3 regions of the Heyndrickxia acidicola genome follow, and region 1 is predicted to be linked to each of the others. Evidence: riboswitches for the same ligand, from Rfam matches in the RefSeq annotation. Region 1 holds a riboswitch; each other region holds the start of a gene.

Region 1 (3,841 bases):
AACTGGATATGTTTATTAATAAGCAATTTTAATTTGCTTATGATTTAATCGGGAGTGATTATCATTTATAAAAGAAGTATTCCTAATACATTTACATTACTAAATTTATTTTTTGGTTTCTTATCCATCATGAATTCTGCAGAGCACGATTTTAAGAATGCTGCCATTTTGATTCTTATTGGAATGATGCTCGATAGCATGGATGGAAGGATTGCCAGAATGCTAAATGCAGAAAGTGAACTGGGTAAAGAGCTGGACTCACTTGCAGATATTGTGACCTTTGGAGTAGCCCCCGCAATGATGTCCTATTATTCATATTTTAAGGATTTTGGCATTATCGGCATGGCTATAGCAGGACTGTTCCCATTATTTGGAGCGTACCGACTTGCCCGCTTTAATATTAATGCCATGAAATCAACCCTTCACTATTTTACAGGTGTACCCATTACTGCAGCAGGAGGATTATTGACCCTTTTTACCCTGTTCCACGGCAGTCTGCCTTCAGTCATTCTTCCAATTGCATTCATAGTTCTTTGCCTTCTAATGGTCAGCAAAATTAAAATTCCAAGTTTGAAAGAAGTTCCTCTCCCAAAATATGGAACAATCATTACCATCTTTTTGGGATACGCGATTTACATTGTGTTCAAACACGAACACCATAAATTTCCATATTTTATTTATGTTGCGATTCCTCTTTATATTGCCTTTATTGGATATCAATTTGTTAAAGAAAAGGATAGGCGCAAACAAAAAGAGCAGTGATGACTGCTCTTTTTATCTTTTCCCGCACAGTTAGTGTAAAAAAATTTTTTTACGCGGTCATGTTAAGGGACACTGTTGTTTTTTAGCTCATTCTTTTTTACTGTAAAATGATCTGAAAAATGAGCAGTTACCAGCATTTACTTTAACACAGCCTTTAATTTAAGAGATAAAACAGGTCATCTTTAATTTGCTGTGAGCTTTTAAATGATTTATAAATCAATGCCAGCTCCATAAACCATTCCTCATCCTTGGTCAATAAGGCCAAATCGATCAGCATGCCAATATATTCTTCTGTAATTTCTGAGCTTTCCGGTATTTTTTCAATCCAATGTTCAAGGACTTCTATCGTTTTTCCTCTTCTAAACTTGTTATCACATTCTATTACTTTTACCTTAGCAAATCCCTGAATGGCATTTACTTCTTCTAAATAGCCTTGTATTATTTCACCATCATGCGTTCTTCCTTTGACCCAATCTCCAATTCTAAGGCTCATATTATCAGTCTTTTTCATTTGTATTCACCTTCCTGATTATGGATCATTTAAACCCGCATTCTTGGTTTTTAAGTGAGCGGGCTTCCATTTTATTAATGTAAATATACCCACTTTTTTAATTTACATGCAGATTCTTTCAAAATGAGTACTCTTTTTCTATTTTTCTTTAAATGCCTGATTGATTAAAAACGTTTCAATAATATTCTGTTGGAAATAGGCTTTTATTGTTAGAGATTTTACTAATTTGAGTTTCTTAACATAGGAGGAAGTGACAGAGGATTATCTAAAATAATGTAAAAGGGCGTTACTTCTAGTTATAAATTAATTTTTAAGACCAGAAAAGCGGATCGAACCCATGTCACTATGAGGATGTGTATGTGCTAAGGCTTGTTTGTATTCTATTTCCAACTCAGTTAATGATAATTCAAACAAATGTCTGCCCTCTTTTTTATACAAATTAAACGTGATAAGCTTGTTAATTAATTCATTCCTCCTGACTTCTACTGCTTTCCTAAGAATATTTCCCATTTTACACTCACTCCTTATTCTCATCTCTTAAAAAGATCACCATAGAATACAATAATTCATAAAAATCCTAAGCAAAAACCCTCTCCTTGGTATAAGAAGAGGGTTAATAAACTAAATACTTCCTCAACTTATCTGCCAAGCTCATACGCTTGATGGAATTAGCACAGTTTTCTTTTTTAAAGAATCTGCTGCTGAGGCTTCACAGGGCCATTCCCTCCACCTCTCTGGATAAGTTCATTCAATTTTATACGGATGACATTTCCTTATGATCCATCTTAAACCGATTAATCCTAGTTGTCAACTCGTATTTATTTTTTTATAATCGTATATGTTTTTTTAGCTCATTCGTGTGAAACAGCCGTTTCACACAGATGAGCTAAAAAACTAGCAGATTTCAATTTAAATATTCAACTAATTGTGTTGTAGTCATAAAAGTTTTTCTGATCACATTTTGACCTCTATTTCCTTTTAAAAAAGCCTTATCTGCTGCAAATAAGAGCAGATAAGGCTTTTTAAGTTTATATATTACAAGGCTGCTTTCAAATTATACAGCTGAGCTGCCTGCATTGCCTTGTTTCTTGCTCTTTTCCTTTATCAGTATTCCACCAGCTACACTGAACAACGAAAATAATAAAGGAATAATAAATCCGTAATGGTAGCCTACTGTTTGGGGAGCATGCTGAAAAAAATCAAGTACTTTTCCAAATAAGCTTGGAAGTAAAACAGCACTTAAAAATCCGCCAGTATTTGCAAAACCGGAAACAACCCCAACCTCTTTGATAGGAAATGACTGTCGGACAACCGCAAATGTAAGTGTACTGGCCCCATTGCCAAAACCAATGATTAAGAAAAGGATGACAAGCATAAAAAACGGAGGTTTTCCATTAAATAAAACAAACCCTGCCCAACTGAAAAAAACGATACTCTGTACCAGCAAATAAGGGCGTTTAATAGAACCTGTCCGGCTTGAAATCCAGGTTATTAACGGAGCTCCCACTATCGCACCTATTAATCCAATCATAATTAACTGGCTTGCTCCAGTTCTTGACATTCTGAATATCGACATCCCATAAGGCACTGCCCAAGAGCCAATAAACCCTACATAAGTACCAACTAAGCCAAAATGGCAGAAAAATGTCGCCCATGCCTGTCGGCTTGAAAATAACCGGATTAAAATGGAGAGGGTTTTTTCTAGCTTCTCTTCCTTTTTTAAAGAACGAGAATCCACAGGTTCTTCTTTTTTAAACAATTGATTTGGCTTTCTTATAAGAATAAAATAAAGCGTACAGCCTATAAGGCATAGCAGAATTCCCACTGTCAAAAAGGGAATTCTCCACCCAGATTGTGCAATCCATAATGAAAAAGGGACAGTGGCTGTAAGGAATCCCACGCTTCCCGTTACACCTGCCCAGCCTAAAAGACTGACAAATTCCTGAGCTTTGAACCATTGACTTAAAATTAACACAAGATTAATCCATATGGCTGCGTCCCCTATTCCCACCAAAAGTCTTGCGGCAAGAAGGACTGTTTCATCGGGTGCCAGACTATAGAGAACGGTCCCAATTCCATTTACAAGCGTTCCACCTATTAAGAAACCGTTCGGGCCGAAACGATCGGATAATATTCCAATTGGTATTTGCAAACCCGCATATGCCAAAAATTGAATACTTGCAAGCAGCCCTATGACAGCTGCGGTCAGGTGAAACTCATGCATTAATTGATTTGATATAAGCCCCGGTGCAGTCCTTTGGCTTACAATAAAAAGATAAGCAAACAATACAAAGGCAAAGACTGCCCAACGGTACTTGCTATTTTGTTTTTCCAATTGCCTCTTCTCCTGTTCTCTTATTCCTTAATTATTATAGTATACTTTTCCCTTCCATAAATTACTTTTTATCGTGGAAGCGGATACAAATTTAATTTATATTTAGAGATAGATCTTTAATTTCTCTTGGTTAAAGGTATTTATCAATAAAAACGTAGATTATTGAACAAATTAAATATACATTTCATTTAAAAGCTCTTTTTCATTATTCTGGACAGTAGTATTATAACCTT
Region 2 (3,841 bases), 530 kb from region 1:
CTAAATGGGGAATACTTATGATTTACAGGGTTTGCAGCAGCCTCCTGAAGTTTTTTTACAATGTGGCCTGGAGTAGGCTGATCAGGGTTCCCTTGGCCTAAATTTATCACATCATAACCCTCTGCCTTTACTTTTTCGACTTTACCTACAAGAGAAGCAAAAAATTGGGATGGCAGGGATTTTAACAAATCTGATTTCGAAAAAGTTTTCATTTTTTCCTCCTTACTGCAATCAAAGCGGGGCCCTTCCGCTTTTCTTTTGTCCAGCTCCAGCTGGAAGGATACAAATCAATCCTTCCTAACCATCGGCTCGAGGTCATATGCCATTCCGTCAAGAAGGTTAAAGATCGTACCTTCTTTGACGGCCCGTCATATGCTGGTCGCCGATTAGCAGGTCCCTTCCGCTTTTCTTTTAATTTTGAACTTTTAAAATCTAGTAACAAATGTTATAACGAAAAGAAGCCAATGTAAAGAGATAATCTAAAAATGAGGAGGAAAAATCCTTTGCTGAAAAAAATGGCATGTATTCAAATGGATATTCATTTTGGGCAGCCTGAAAAAAATTATGAAAATGCTGAGAAATGGATTCACAAGGCTAGTGAGGAAAAATGTGATTTGGTTATTTTACCAGAACTCTGGACGACTGGATATGACCTGACCAGGCTTTCAGAGATAGCAGATGAAGAAGCAAAACAAACATTCAAATTTTTAAAAAGATGCTCCTTAACATATCAGGTGGACATTATTGGCGGATCCATTGCGAAGAAGACAGCACAAGGCCACTACAATACGATGCTGATTGTAGACAGAGAAGGAAATTTTATTAAGGAATACAGTAAGCTCCATTTATTTAAATTGATGGATGAGCATTTGTTTCTTCAGCACGGAACAAACAGTGGTGAGTTTACCTTATATGGCGAAAGCTTCTCAGGTGCAATTTGTTACGACATTCGATTTCCTGAATGGATACGAAAGCCTTTTTTAGAAGGAGCCTCGGCATTATTTGTTAGTGCTGAATGGCCAAAGCCCCGTCTTTCCCACTGGAGAAACCTCTTAATAGCAAGGGCAATCGAAAATCAGTGCTATGTCATTGCCTGTAACCGTGTTGGGAATGATCCGAATAACACGTTTGGCGGGCATTCTTTAATCATTGACCCGTGGGGAGAGATTCTCGCAGAGGGGGGAGAAGACGAAGGTCTCGTCATTAAAGAAGCGGATTTTTCCCTGGTTAAAGAAGTCCGGAGAAAAATTCCTGTTTTTAGCGATCGTTTGCCGGAATATTATTAACTATTAATTTCAAAGCCTTTTAAAGCTCGAATGCTATAAAAATTGAATCATTCAAGCTTTAGAGTAGGCTGCCCGCCAACAATAACATCGTACAGATTCATCCTTAAAGTGAAAAAGCAGCCATTGCTTTTAACTAATTTTTGAAAATAGTGATTGACATAATGAAATAAATACTGATAATATAGCAATCGTGAATTGTAATTCTTTTAAAAAATATGAAAATTAATTCTCTTATCAAGAGCAGGCTGAGGGATTTGGCCCTATGAAGCCCAGCAACCGACCGTAATACCATTGTTCAATGGGGCGCTTTTTTAAAGTGCCGGATTTTTCCGTAAGGCACGGTGCTAATTCCAACAGAAAGAATTCTTTCTGGCAGATAAGAGGTTCGGAGAATACCTTCGGAGCCTCTTTCATTACTGAGAGAGGCTTTTTTAATCCAGGATATTCGAAAAGCCTCTTCCAACATTCAGAATAAATTGGAGGGATTTTTCTATGTCTTATACCGAAGTAAAGGAATATGAGCCATTAACAGAAAAAACAGCTGTCACACTAGCAAAAAGCCTGGGGCTTTTTTCAAACGAAATATTAATGTGTAACGAAATTGGTGATGGAAACCTCAACCTTGTTTTTCATATCAAGGATCAAGAAAGCCAAAAAGGAATCATCATTAAACAAGCTCTTCCATATGCAAAAGTAGTTGGGGAAAGCTGGCCTTTAACTCTTCAGCGTTCCCAAATCGAAGCCAATGCATTAAAGCAGCACGGTGCAATCGTTCCGCATTTTGTACCTGAAGTGTTTTACCAGGATGAACTTCTTGCCATCACCGTTATGGAGGACCTTTCTTATTTAAGAATTGTTCGAAATGGATTAATTGAAGGAGAAAGATATCCTCTGCTTGCTGACCATATTGGAGAATATTTGGCCAAAACCCTGTTTTACACATCTGAATTTGCTCTGCCGCCTTCTAAGAAAAAGGAATTCGCCAAACAGTTTTCAAATCCTGAGCTTTGCAGGATTACAGAGGAATTAGTCTTTACAGATCCTTTTTTTGATAGCGAATCCAATGATTTTGAAGAAGAGCTTTATGATGAAATTCAGTCGATTTGGCAAGATTCATTGCTTAAACTCGAAGCGGCAAAGCTGAAGAGAAAATTTTTAACTGAGGCTGAGGCGCTGCTTCATGGAGATTTACATACAGGAAGCATTTTTGCAAATCAATTGGAGACAAAAGTAATTGATCCCGAATTTGCTTTTTATGGTCCTTTTGGATTTGATGTGGGACAGTTTTTTGCAAATCTTATCTTTCAGGCAATTACAGGAAATGAGGAAAAGCGAGATTTTATTCTACAACAAATTCAACAAACCTGGAAATCCTTTGTAAACCATTTTACACATGCTTGGCTGCATCACAATATCGATAATTTCGCAGAAGTACCAGGCTTCTTGGATTCAATATTGAATAAAATTTTTGAAGATTCCATCGGTTTTGCCGGTTGTGAATTAATCAGAAGAACAATCGGCCTATCCCATGTAAAGGACTTGGAAGGGATTGCGGATAAAGATGAGCGGATTCAAAATAAAAAAGCTGCTCTAACCATTGGGAAAACATGCATTTTGGAGCATTCCCGCGTTGATAGTATCCAGCAATTTATTGTACTGCTTCAAGAAGCTTTGACAGGTGAGGCAAAAAAGTAAACGAGGTGCAATTGTAATGACAAGACTTCAGACTGCCATTCCTATTTCAATTGAATGGATGGATAACCACATTAAACTGCTTAATCAGCAGGCGTTACCGCATATAACTGAGTATATCGATCTATATACGCTCCAGGATGTATATGAAGCGATTACGGCATTAAAAGTGAGAGGTGCTCCGGCAATTGGCATCACAGCCGCATTTGGGCTTGCAATGTCTGCACAAAACTATGAAATCGATGAACTTGAAGCATTTCTTGTTAAACTTCAGAAAGAAAAAGAATACTTAAATTCTTCAAGACCCACCGCAGTGAATTTATCCTGGGCACTGAACAGGCTGATAAATTCGATTGGTAATGCCCGTTCCGTAAATGAAGCGAAAACTGACCTGCTTCATGAAGCCATCCAAATACAGGCTGAGGACGAGGCCATGTGCAGACAGATAGGAGAAAATGCATTATTGCTTTTAACACCGGGCGACTCAGTGATGACTATCTGCAATGCAGGATCCATTGCAACTGCAAAATACGGGACCGCCCTGGCACCTTTCCATCTTGCAAGCGAAAGGGGCAAACATTTTCATGTATACGCCTGTGAAACACGTCCCGTTCTGCAGGGTGCCCGTTTAACTGCATGGGAACTTCAGCAATCCGGAGTTGAGACAACACTCATTACAGATAACATGGCAGCACATACAATGAAAACAAAAAAAATTAAAGCTGTTATTGTGGGTGCTGACAGAATTGCAGCGAATGGAGATACTGCCAACAAGATTGGAACATATGGACTTGCTCTCATAGCAAAGTCACTCCAAATACCATTCTATGTTGCTGCTCCTTCCTCAAGTTTTGATTTAACAT
Region 3 (3,841 bases), 3.0 Mb from region 1:
CGGGCTCTTCCGTTGATCCAATGGCAAATTGGTTTCCCGTTAAGGCATGGCAGACCAGTATGACTGGTGCGTCCAGCGGCCCTTTCCTCTCGTAAGCCAGCTCAACACTATCCAGCACCACACCTGACTCCAGCTTTAGCTGCCCAATGAAAACCCTGCTGTCCCTGTCGGCTATCGTCTGATGTAATTCCATTTGCGGCTCCCGATCAAACAGAAACAGCAGCTGCTTTTAGAATGGCCTGTTCCAGATCGGCGATGATATCCTCTTTCGCTTCTAAACCGACAGAAAGGCGAACCAGTTCTTCCGTTACACCGGATTGTTTAAGATCGTCGCCGCTCAGCTGCTGGTGGGTAGTAGAAGCAGGGTGGATAATAAGAGATTTTGCATCCCCTACATTCGCAACATGTGACCAGAGGGTAACATTGTCGACTACCTTGCGTCCCGCGTCCCTTCCGCCTTTAATGCCGAATGTTACGATGGAGCCCGCTGCGCTGTCCTTAAAGTATTTTTTGGCCAGCTCATGGGATGGATGGCTGGAAAGTCCAGGATAGCTTACCCAATCTACTGCAGGGTGGTTTTCTAAAAACTCTGCCACCGCCTGAGCATTTTCAGTATGCTTTGGTACACGCAAATGCAGGGTTTCCAGTCCTTGAAGCAGCAGGAATGCGCTGTCAGGGCTTAACGCAGGACCAAAATCGCGAAGGAGCTGTACACGAAGCTTTGTGGCAAACGCAGCCTGCGGCACATCCACTCCATAGCGAAGTCCATGGTAGCTATGATCCGGTTCACTGAAGCCAGGGAATTTTTCGCTGTTCCAGTCGAATTTGCCGGCATCCACAATCACTCCGCCAATGGTTGTTCCATGTCCGCCAATCCATTTGGTAGCCGAATGAACCACTACATCAGCGCCCCATTTAATTGGATTTGTGGAATATGGTGTACCAAATGTATTATCAACAATCAGCGGAATCCCGTTTTCGTGTGCAATATCTGCAACGGCTTCAACATCCAGCACCTGCAGGCTTGGATTTCCGATAATTTCAGAGAAAATCGCTTTTGTTTTTGGCGTGATCGCTTTGCGGAAGTTTTCCGGATCGGATGAATCAACGAATTTTGTCGTGATGCCGTATTTTGGCAGCGTTACGGCAAACAGGTTATAGGTTCCGCCGTAGAGATTGCTGGCAGCCACGATTTCGTCGCCTGCCTCGGCCACATTCAGGATGGAAAAGGCAATCGCTGCGGCACCGGACGATACGGCAACAGCAGCTGTTCCTCCTTCAAGCAAAGCAACGCGTTTTTCAAAAACATCTACCGTCGGGTTCCCGATACGTGTATAGATGAATCCCTCCTGCTGAAGTGCGAATAGTCCTTGAGCATAGTCTGTGTCTTTAAATACATAGGAAGTCGTTTTGTGGATAGGCACAGCACGTGATCCTGTTGCAGGGTCAGGCTGTTGTCCTCCGTGAAGTAATAAAGTTTCTGGGCGAAGTGCTTTTGATTCGTTTGTCATTTTGCATTCCTCCTAATTTTTTGTGGGTAATGAAATAGGACGTGCATCGAGAAATTCCTCTTTGCTGCAATATCTTAGGATGAGGAGTGCAGGGGGGAAAATAAAAAGCCCTCTTCATAAGAAGAGGGCGTATATTCGTATCCTCCCCTTATCTTTCAGATCCTGGTTAGATCTGTAGGAATTAGCACCTTTTCAAGCATTCCTGCCTGAAGGTTGCCGGGCTTCAAAGGGCCTAGTCCCTCCGCCGCTCTCGATAAGAGTAATTTCATTCAATTTTATGAAAAATTAAAATTCATCTTGAAATGGATTATAGTGGAGCCCAGAGGAAAAGTCAACCATGCTTTTTAAGAAATTCGAAGATTCTATTATTTTTTAGAATACGAAATGGAATGAAAAGGCGATGTTAAAGGGATGTTCGTTTACATCATTGCAGTAAAAAATTTTTTTTGCTGAATACAGAAAACCTAATAAGAAGGGCTCATTACGTTTTTTGCTCAGACTGTTTTTGTACATGTAAAAACAAGGTATAGTTCTCTATTGGCTTCTGCTCCAGGCACTTGCATTCCACTGGACAGAAAGGAGCCTGCTTGTGCCGAAGGATGTCCGTACCTTGAACAGAAAAAAGCCCTGCTAAAATAAATTTTGCAGGGGCTGATAATTGATAATATCCACTTTGAGCTCTTCAAGGCTGTATTGCAGATGGTTGATTAATCTCTCCTCGAACAGGTTTTGATCATTTTGTTTAACGGCTTCAACAAGGGCTGAATGATCCGCCCATTCATGGCTGCTTCCCTGTTCAAAATGATGGAAGGCATCATAAATGAGCAGGTAAATATCAATCTGAGACAATATCTTATTTAAGAATTCAATGAGGAACCGATTTCCTGATGCTTTCGCCAGGGTCGAGTGAAATTCACGGTTCGCCCGGTTGTAGTCCTGAAGGGTTATATTTTCAAAGAAAGCCTCCTCCACTTTGGCCAGTCTGTCCATCTCGCGAACCTGTTCCTCTGTCACCTTATGGAATCCCTCTTTTACTGCAATCAGCTCAAGTTCTTGGCGAATTGTAAAGGCCTGGACCATTTCCTCAATGCTTGGCTGAATGACATAGGCCCCCTTATTTGGGATAACGTTCACAAACCCTTCCTGCTCAAGCTTTCGAATGGCATTGCGTACAGGCGTCCTGCTCACCTTCAATTGCTCTGCAATGGTCGTTTCAATCAGCTGCGTGCCAGGAGCAAGCCTGCGGCTGATGATGGCATTGGTTAGAGTATTATATACTACTTGTTCCATCGACTTTTTCGTTTCCATATGTATACCGCCGTTTCATCTCGCTTTACTTGGTCTTTCGTTTATATATTATCATACCTTAATCCTGCATGATTACAAACGGCGGCGTTCAGAATACAAAAACACTGCCCATAGAAGGGCGGCTGCATTTTTTTATATGGCCCGCTTAAAGCCATTGCCAATGATTTCTGAGGTATTGTGAACAGTGACAAACGCATGAGGGTCGACTTCCAGAATATATTTTTTCAGCTTGATGTATTCTCCCCGTCCCATAAAGGTTGTAATAATGTTTTTCTCCTGGCTTGTAAAAGCACCTCTGCCCGTATGGATTGTTGCCCCTTTATTTAATACATCCACGATAAAGGACCTGATTAATTCTCCTTTTTCACTGATGATGGTGACTTCCTTGGATAAGTCAAATTGCGCCGCTACATAGTTTACAAACAGACTGAGTACAAAAATACCGAGAACGGAATAGAGTCCGTCTGTAAATCCAAACACGATAAAGGATGATGAGGCAATCAGCAAGTCTGCCATGATAATCCCCGTGCCGATTTTCACCGAGAAGAATTTATTTAAAATGATGGCAATAATATCGGTGCCTCCAGATGAAGCATTTTGGCGAAACAGTAAAACAAGCCCTACCGCATCAATAAAAAGCCCTACAATCAGCTGCACTAATTTGTCCTGGCTGAGAGGAGCCTCCACTGGGCAGAACCTCTCCAAAAGCAATAAGAAAACAGAGAGCGAAAAACTGCAATAAAAGCTTTTCAACCCGAATCTTACTCCGATCGTCAGCATCCCGACTATAAAGATTATCGTCTCAAATCCCATCAATATGAATCCAAGCGGCAAATTAGGCGCGTAATGATGAAGGATAATGGATATTCCGCTCACCCCTCCAAAGACAAAATGATTTGGCGCCGAAAAAAAATGTATATGAAGGGCAATAAGAATAATTCCCGCATTTAATATGGCGTAATCCTTCAACCTATTTTTCATAAAATCTCCTCCTTTTAAACACAATTAATTGTGGTACCATA

The links. Region 1 has a riboswitch for S-adenosylmethionine ahead of A5N88_RS06545 (Fur-regulated basic protein FbpA). Riboswitches for the same ligand answer to the same signal wherever they lie in the genome.
Region 2: linked by a shared signal. The riboswitch ahead of mtnK (S-methyl-5-thioribose kinase) and the one ahead of A5N88_RS06545 (Fur-regulated basic protein FbpA) in region 1 are both predicted to bind S-adenosylmethionine.
Region 3: linked by a shared signal. The riboswitch ahead of A5N88_RS20615 (O-acetylhomoserine aminocarboxypropyltransferase/cysteine synthase family protein) and the one ahead of A5N88_RS06545 (Fur-regulated basic protein FbpA) in region 1 are both predicted to bind S-adenosylmethionine.

What each region holds. Positions count from the first base shown of each region.
Region 1 covers NZ_KV440953.1:1,401,460-1,405,300, forward strand. Annotated here, with positions in the region: gene pssA (CDP-diacylglycerol--serine O-phosphatidyltransferase) at 61-762, shown strand; gene A5N88_RS06540 (IDEAL domain-containing protein) at 917-1,273, opposite strand; gene A5N88_RS06545 (Fur-regulated basic protein FbpA) at 1,577-1,783, opposite strand; SAM riboswitch class I at 1,909-2,018, opposite strand; gene A5N88_RS06550 (MFS transporter) at 2,328-3,608, opposite strand.
Region 2 covers NZ_KV440953.1:1,931,032-1,934,872, forward strand. Annotated here, with positions in the region: gene A5N88_RS09015 (pyridoxal phosphate-dependent aminotransferase) at 1-212, opposite strand, end outside; gene A5N88_RS09020 (carbon-nitrogen family hydrolase) at 504-1,286, shown strand; SAM riboswitch class I at 1,515-1,669, shown strand; gene mtnK (S-methyl-5-thioribose kinase) at 1,779-2,981, shown strand; gene mtnA (S-methyl-5-thioribose-1-phosphate isomerase) at 2,998-3,841, shown strand, end outside.
Region 3 covers NZ_KV440953.1:4,425,814-4,429,654, reverse strand. Annotated here, with positions in the region: gene metX (homoserine O-acetyltransferase MetX) at 1-193, opposite strand, end outside; gene A5N88_RS20615 (O-acetylhomoserine aminocarboxypropyltransferase/cysteine synthase family protein) at 207-1,511, opposite strand; SAM riboswitch class I at 1,657-1,771, opposite strand; gene A5N88_RS20610 (GntR family transcriptional regulator) at 2,142-2,819, opposite strand; gene A5N88_RS20605 (YitT family protein) at 2,952-3,800, opposite strand.